Regions from separate parts of the Streptomyces sp. Edi2 genome, predicted to be linked through region 2. Evidence: riboswitches for the same ligand, from Rfam matches in the RefSeq annotation. Region 2 holds a riboswitch; the other holds the start of a gene.
What was found. Region 2 has a riboswitch for cobalamin ahead of nicT (Nickel transporter NicT). Riboswitches for the same ligand answer to the same signal wherever they lie in the genome.
Positions count from the first base shown of each region.

Region 1 (3,874 bases), 1.8 Mb from region 2:
GGAGGTGCGGGTGGCGGATGCGGGCGCTTCCGCCATGTACGCGGCCTCGATGCCCGCCGACCGCAGGGCCTCGGCGACGTCCCGGGCCCGCAGCGCGTGCCCGTCCGGGAGTTCGCGGACCCGCCAGGCGCCGCTGCCGCTCGCCGCGGCGGCGGTCAGGAAGGCCTCGGCGGCGGCGAGCGCGGCGCGCGGTGCGTCCGGGCCGGCGATCCGCAGCGCCGCCGGATCGTCGCCGATCCGCAGCAGGGCGCCGGCCGTCGGGCCGGTGCCGTTCCCGTCCGGTTCTGCGAGCAAGCTCACATCCCCGCCGAGCGCCGCCACATCGCCCCGTCCGTCGTCCAGAACGAACAGGAAACGGCCCGAGAGGGCGGTCGCGGGCTCGCTCGCGCAGAGCAGCGTGTCCAGCTCACGGGCCCACCGTCGCACGTCGGAAGGGGTGTGCCGGTCCAGTCCGGCCAGCGGCGAGGCGAGGATGTTGCGGATGCGTTCATGGCGTTCGGAGGGCAGCAGACCGGCGTCGCGCAGCAGCGCGGCGAGGCGGCCGCCGCAGTCCTCCGCAAGGCCGCGGAGCTCGGCGTTGCCGCGGGAGGTGAGGGAGAGATGACCGTCACCGAGTGAGTCAGCGGCGTCGGCCAGGGCAGTTGCCTGACGCACCGTCAAATCTCCGGCGGGCAGCCGGATGCGGGCGAGGTGACCGTCGGCGGCCTGGTGCAGTCGCAGCGCTCCCGGGCAGGCGTCACCGCGGTCGCGCAGCGGCGGTGCGGCGGCCTGGGACCGTGTCGAGGGGGAGGGCGGCATGGCGGCGAGCATACCCACGAGGGTGGGCGCCGATCCGGCCCGGATCCGGCCGGGCACCCGGCCTGCTGCCTGCCCGTCGGCCGGTCCGCCGCGTGCCCGTCCCCGTGCCCGCGCGTGCCCGTCCCCCCGGCCCGCCGTGTGCCAGTCCGCCGTCCCTCCGTGTGCCCGTCCGCCGGTCCGTCGCCTGCCCGTCGCCCCGTCCGCCGCACGCCCGTCCCCCGTCCCGCAGCGGGCCCGCGCCTTGGTCCCGCCGCAGCCCGTTCCCAGGCCCGCTTACCTGGCACGGCCACAGCCTTTACCATTCAGGTCGGTGGGTCGGCTGACCCGCCGGACGCCAGCGACGGCGCAGGGGCTGCGGCCCCGGGGAGGAAGCCCGGTGAGAATCCGGCGCGGTCCCGCCACTGTGAACCCGGCAGCTGCCGGGCGAGCCAGGAACTCCCGCCGTCCTTACGACCACCCGGGGCGCGGACACCCCGAGGAAGGCCTGCGCTCGCATGCTTCTGCTGCTGTCGACCTCCGACACCGACCTGCTCAGTGCCCGCGCGGCCACGGGCCCCGTGCCGTACCGGCTCGCCAACCCCGCCCGTCTCGACGTCGCCGAGCTGCCCGCCCTGCTGGAGGGCTGTGACCTCGTCGTCGTGCGCCTCCTCGGCGGCATCCGCGCCTGGGAGGAGGGCCTGGAGGTGCTGCTCGCCGAGGACCAGCACCGGCCGGTCGTCGTCCTCACCGGCGAACAGGCCCCTGACGCCCAGCTCATGGAGCAGTCGACGGTCCCGGTCGGCATCGCGGCCGAGGCGCACGCCTACCTCGCGCACGGCGGGCCCGCCAACCTCGACCAGCTCGCCCGCTTCCTGTCCGACACGGTGCTGCTGACCGGCCACGGCTTCGAGCCGCCGGAGCCCGCCCCGTCCTGGGGCCCGCTGCCGTGGGAGGCCCGCAACGAGACCGGCCCGCTGATCGCCGTGCTCTACTACCGCGCGCACCACATGAGCGGGAACACCGGCTTCGTACGGACCCTGTGCGAGCAGATCGAGGCGGCGGGCGGCCGGGCCCGCCCGCTGTTCGTCGCCTCCCTCCGCGCCCCCGAGCCGGAGCTGATCGAGGAGCTGCGGACCGCCGACGCCCTGGTCACCACGGTCCTCGCGGCGGGTGGCAGCAAGCCCGCCGAGGCGTCCGCCGGGGGCGACGACGAGTCGTGGGACGCGGGCGCGCTGGCCGCGCTCGACGTACCGATCCTGCAGGCCCTGTGCCTGACCGGGCCGCGCAGCGTCTGGGAGGAGAACGACGAGGGCCTGTCGCCGCTGGACGCCGCCTCGCAGATCGCCGTCCCCGAGTTCGACGGCCGGCTGATCACCGTCCCGTTCTCCTTCAAGGAGGTCGACGAGGACGGCCTGCCGGTGTACGTCGCCGACCCCGAGCGCGCCGCCCGGGTCGCCGGGATCGCCGTCCGGCACGCCCGGCTGCGCCACATCCCGGCCGCGGACAAGCGCCTGGCCCTGGTGCTGTCGGCGTACCCGACCAAGCACTCCCGGATCGGCAACGCGGTCGGCCTGGACACCCCGGCCAGCGCCGTGGCCCTGCTGCGCCGCCTGCGGGCGGACGGCTACGACTTCGGCACCGAAGAGGTGCCCGGTCTCGCCTCCGGCGACGGCGACGAGCTGATCTACGCCCTCATCGAGGCCGGCGGCCACGACCAGGAATGGCTCACCGAGGAACAGCTCGCCCGCAACCCCGTCCGCATCCCGGCCGCCGACTACAAGCGCTGGTACGCCACGCTCCCGCAGGAACTCCGGGACTCGGTCGAGGAGCACTGGGGGCCGCCGCCCGGCGAGATGTTCGTCGACCGGAGCCGCAACCCCGACGGCGACATCGTGCTGGCCGCCCTGCTCCGCGGCAACCTCCTCATCCTCATCCAGCCGCCGCGCGGCTTCGGCGAGAACCCGATCGCGATCTACCACGACCCCGATCTGCCGCCCTCGCACCACTACTTGGCGGCGTACCGCTGGATCGCGGCCTCGGCCGACGACGGCGGGTTCGGCGCGGACGCCATGGTCCACCTGGGCAAGCACGGCAACCTGGAGTGGCTGCCCGGCAAGAACGCCGGACTGTCCGCGGCCTGCGGCCCGGACGCCGCCCTCGGCGACCTCCCGCTCGTCTACCCGTTCCTGGTCAACGACCCCGGCGAGGGCACCCAGGCCAAGCGCCGGGTCCACGCCACCCTCGTCGACCACCTCGTCCCGCCGATGGCCCGCGCCGAGTCGTACGGCGACATCGCGCGCCTGGAGCAGCTGCTCGACGAGTACGCGGCGATCTCCGCCATGGACCCGGCCAAGCTGCCCGCGATCCGCGCCCAGATCTGGACGCTGATCCAGGCCGCCAAGCTCGACCACGACCTGGGCCTGGAGGCCCGCCCCGACGACGACGGCTTCGACGACTTCCTGCTGCACGTCGACGGCTGGCTGTGCGAGGTCAAGGACGCCCAGATCCGCGACGGGCTGCACGTCCTGGGCGGCGCCCCGGCCGGTGAGGCACGCGTCAACCTCGTCCTCTCCATCCTCCGCGCCCGCCAGATCTGGGGCGGCACCTCCGCCCTGCCCGGTCTGCGGGAGGCGCTCGGCCTCGACGAGTCGGCGGCCACCCGGACGACCGCCGACGCGGCCGAGGAGACCGCCCGCGGTCTGGTCCAGGCGATGGAGGACGCGGACTGGGACCCGGCGGCGGTGCCCGGCGTCGCCGAAGGCCACCCGTCCGCGGTCGCCGACATCCTCGACTTCGCCGCCCGCCAGGTCGTCCCGCGCCTCGCCGCCACCACCGACGAGATCGACCACGCGGTGCACGCCCTCAACGGCGGTTTCGTCCCGGCCGGGCCTTCGGGATCCCCGCTGCGCGGCCTGGTCAACGTCCTGCCGACGGGCCGGAACTTCTACTCCGTCGACCCCAAGGCCGTCCCCTCCCGTCTCGCCTGGGAGACCGGCCAGGCCCTCGCCGACTCCCTGCTGGAGCGCTACCGCGACGACAACGGCGACTGGCCGCAGTCGGTCGGCCTGTCGCTGTGGGGCACCAGCGCGATGCGGAC
Region 1 is NZ_JBEJGX010000003.1:4,400,327-4,404,200, reverse strand. Features, by position in the region: gene cobG (precorrin-3B synthase) at 1-810, opposite strand, end outside; cobalamin riboswitch at 1,093-1,255, shown strand; gene cobN (cobaltochelatase subunit CobN) at 1,293-3,874, shown strand, end outside.
Region 1: another riboswitch for cobalamin. It lies ahead of cobN (cobaltochelatase subunit CobN); the one in region 2 lies ahead of nicT (Nickel transporter NicT).

Region 2 (3,874 bases):
CGCCGGCGGCGGAGAACCGTCGCCCACCGAAGACCTGCTGTACGGCGTCATCCGGCGCCTGTGGCCGCTGCACCGCACGGTCGTCCGCGCGGTGGAACACGAACTGGCGGGCACGGGCATGACCGCCGGCGAACACGCGCTGCTGGACGCACTGCGCACTGAAGGCCCGCGCACCGTTCCGCAGTTGGCGCGCGGGATGGGGCTCGACCGGCAGCCGGTGCAGCGCTGGGTGAACCACGCCTTGGAGCTGGGCCTGGTCGTGACCGCCCCGAACCCCGCGCACCGCCGCTCGTCCCTGATCCGGCTCACCGACGAGGGCACGGAAGCGATACGCGACGTCCGGGAATCCGAGGCAGCGGCGCTGAGGCAACGGCTGGCCGACCTGTCCGCCGAGGACGTCCGTACCGCGCTGCACGTACTGGACCGGCTCGGCGAGGAGTTCCGGCAGCTGGCGGACGGCTCACGCGTGACACCGGAGGAAACCGGCAGTTGCGGCACCACCGGCAAGAGCGACGACAATGGCATCACGCCCACCTCATCGCATCCGGTACACAAAGGACGGCCCGCAAGATGACCCGAGGAATCACCGACTGGTCCGAGATCGACAACGGGCTCGTGCCGGTCGACGACGGTGAGCTGTTCTACGAAACGGCCGGCTCGGGCCCCGCGGTGGTGCTGCTCCACGGCGGCATGCTCGACCAGCACATGTGGGACGAGCAGTTCGCCTGGCTGGTGAACTCCGGCCTGCGCGCGATCCGTTACGACTTCCGCGGCCATGGCCTGTCCTCCACCGTGACCGGGGACTACGCGAACCACGACGATCTGTGCGCCCTGCTGGACACGCTCGATGTTCCCGGCGCCGTCCTCGTCGGCCTCTCCCATGGCGCGCGGGTCGCGCTCGACACCGCCATAGCCCGCCCGGAGCGGGTGACGGCCCTCGCACTCGCCTCCCCCGGCATCAGCGGCCGCGCCTTCACCGACCCCTTCCTCCTGGAGCACATCAAGGAGCAGGTGGCGGCGATCGGCGCACCGGACGGCGCGGAACGCTATGTCGAGCACTTCCTGCGGATGTGGGTGGACGGACCGCACCGCGCGCCCTCCACGGTGCACCCGGGCTTCCGTGAGCGGATGCGCGCCTCGGCCGAGGCCAATGTGGAGGTACATGCCGAGGGTGCGGGTGCCGGTATGGCCCTTGAGGCCGGCGCCGCCGACCGCCTGGACGAGATACGGGTGCCCACCGTCGTGTTCGACGGCGACCTCGACAGCAGGGACATCTCCGCCAACGCCCATGCGATCACCCTGACCGTTCCCGGCGCCCGAAGAGTCCGGATACCGGGCGCGGCACATATGGTCAACCTGGAGAACACCGCACTCTTCGACCGCGAACTCCACGCCTTCCTCTCGTCCCTGGACTATTGAGGGCTGCTGAGGCCGTGCGGACTGCTGAGGTCTGCTGCACCGCCGCGGGCCACGCCCCCGGGGCCGTCGGCGCGAAAGAACGACCGGGGCGGCAGCGACCACCCCGTGGCAGCTAGAGTGACCGGGCCGTGGTGTTCGGGAAGCCGGTGACGGACCTTTGGGTCCCAGACCGGAGCGGCCCTCGCCACTGTGATCGGGGAGTTTCCGCCCCTTCCGCAGACGCACGGCGCGTCTGCGGCGCCACTGACCGCGACCGCGGCCGGGAAGGCGGGGCGGGCGCGCGCACCCGTAAGCCAGGAGACCGGCCACGGCATCTCACGAAGTGATCCACGAGGTGCTGGAGCGTGACCGCCGGATGGCCCTGTCCACCGATACCCGTACCACCCCTGCCTCCGCGGCGTTCCGCTGGCGCCGGCAGGACACCGTCCGCACCGCGGGCCTGATGGCCGTCATAGCCGGTCTGCACGTCATCGCCTTCGGCGTGCTCTTCCTGCTCGTGGTGCCGCATCACTACGCCGTGGGCAGCCAGGTCTTCGGCGTGGGACTCGGTGTCACCGCCTACACCCTCGGGATGCGGCACGCCTTCGACGCCGACCACATCGCCGCCATCGACAACACCACCCGCAAGCTGATGGCCGACGGCAAGCGGCCGGTCTCGGTCGGCTTCTGGTTCGCCCTGGGCCACTCCAGCGTGGTCGTCGCGATGGCGGCCCTGGTGGCGGGCGGCGCCCAGCTGGCGGGCACCTTGCTCAACGACGAGTCCCGTACGCACCAGATCCTCGGCACGATCGGTACCACGATCTCGGGGAGCTTTCTCTACCTCATCGCCGCCCTCAACCTGATCGCGCTGGCCGGGATCTGGCGGGTCTTCCGCGGTATGCGCAACGGCCACTACGACGAGGCCGAGCTGGAGCAGCGCCTCGATGCGCGCGGCTTCATGAACCGCTTCCTGGGACGGTTCACCCGCTCGATCTCCCGCCCCGGCCAGATGTTCCCGCTCGGCTTCCTCTTCGGACTCGGCTTCGACACCGCGACCGAAGTGACGCTGATGGTGATGGCGGGCAGCGGCGCCGCGGCCGGCCTGCCCTGGTACGCCGTGCTGTGCCTGCCGCTGCTCTTCGCCGCCGGCATGAGCCTGTTCGACACCCTCGACGGCACCTTCATGAACTTCGCCTACCAGTGGGCGTTCTCCAACCCGGTGCGCAAGGTCTACTACAACCTCACCATCACCGGCCTGTCGATCGCGGTCGCCTTCTTCATCGGCACGATCGAGCTGGTCACCGTGCTGCACGAGAAGCTTGCCCTCAACGACCCGCTGACCGGCTGGATTTCCGGCCTCGACCTCGACAACGTCGGCTTCCTCATCGTCGGCCTGTTCGTGGTGGTGTGGGCCGCGGCGCTGGCGTACTGGCGACTGACCGGCGTCGAGAAGCGCTGGGCGGAGCGGGCAGAGCGCGCGGAGCTGGCCGGGCGAACCCAGCCCGCGGAGCAGGCGGGGCCGACGGGGCCGACGGGGCCGACGGGGCCGACGGGGCCGACGGGGCCGACGGGGCCGACGGGGCCGACGGAGTGTGCCACGCCGGACTCCTGAGGCGCGTGAGCCCCACGCCCCGCAGAAGTCCCCAGCGCCCGAATGGGCGCCGGGACACCGCCCCCCTGGCTCCCCTCAGGTGGCCGAACCGGCTGCCGCCCCCGTCGCCAGATCCGGCCCCCAGCGCTGCAGCGCCTCCGCCAGATCGAGGGGGCGCAGCCGCTCCGGCTGGTCCGGTCCCGGCCAGTCCTCCCGCGGGACCCGCCACATCACCTCGAACTCGTTGCCGTCCGGGTCCTTGGCGTACAGCGACTTGGCGACGAGGTGATCACTCGACCCCACCAGCGCGCCCCGCTCGACGAGCTGCGCATGGGCCGCGACCAGCTCGCCGAGCGTGCCGATCTCCCAGGCCAGGTGGTAGAGCCCGACCCGCCCGGCCTCGGGCCCCGGTGCCTCCACCCCCACCGAGAACAGCGCCAAATCATGATCGTTGAGTGAGCCGGGAGCGCGAAGAAAAGCGGCCTGTCCCGGCACCTCCATCCCCACCGTGAGCCCCAGAGCCTCGGTATAGAAAGCAACCGACCGGGCCACATCACGGACGTAAAGCACCGCGTGGTTCAGACGTCTTACGGACATGCAGCCTGCTCTCCGATCTCCTGCCACGACACCACCAGGGGCCACCGCGCCCTCCCCACCTCTGATCTACCCCACCGGCCCCGCCACTGCCCAGCGTCCTTGGGCCGGTATCCGGCCGTTTTCCGTCCCGCTTTCCGGCCCTGGTGCCCGAGGTCCCCAGACCGGCGACCCCCAGACCGGCGCAGGAGGGACGCGCGGGCCGACGCCGGTCTTCAGCCGGCGGGCGGGGCGGGTGCGGTGGCCGACCGCTGCCCGAGGAAGGCGGTGATCGCCCGGTCGAAGTGGGGC
Region 2 is NZ_JBEJGX010000003.1:2,639,176-2,643,049, forward strand. Features, by position in the region: gene ABR737_RS15015 (MarR family winged helix-turn-helix transcriptional regulator) at 1-574, shown strand, start outside; gene ABR737_RS15020 (alpha/beta fold hydrolase) at 571-1,419, shown strand; cobalamin riboswitch at 1,532-1,743, shown strand; gene nicT (Nickel transporter NicT) at 1,742-3,010, shown strand; gene ABR737_RS15030 (VOC family protein) at 3,086-3,586, opposite strand; gene ABR737_RS15035 (enoyl-CoA hydratase/isomerase family protein) at 3,799-3,874, opposite strand, start outside.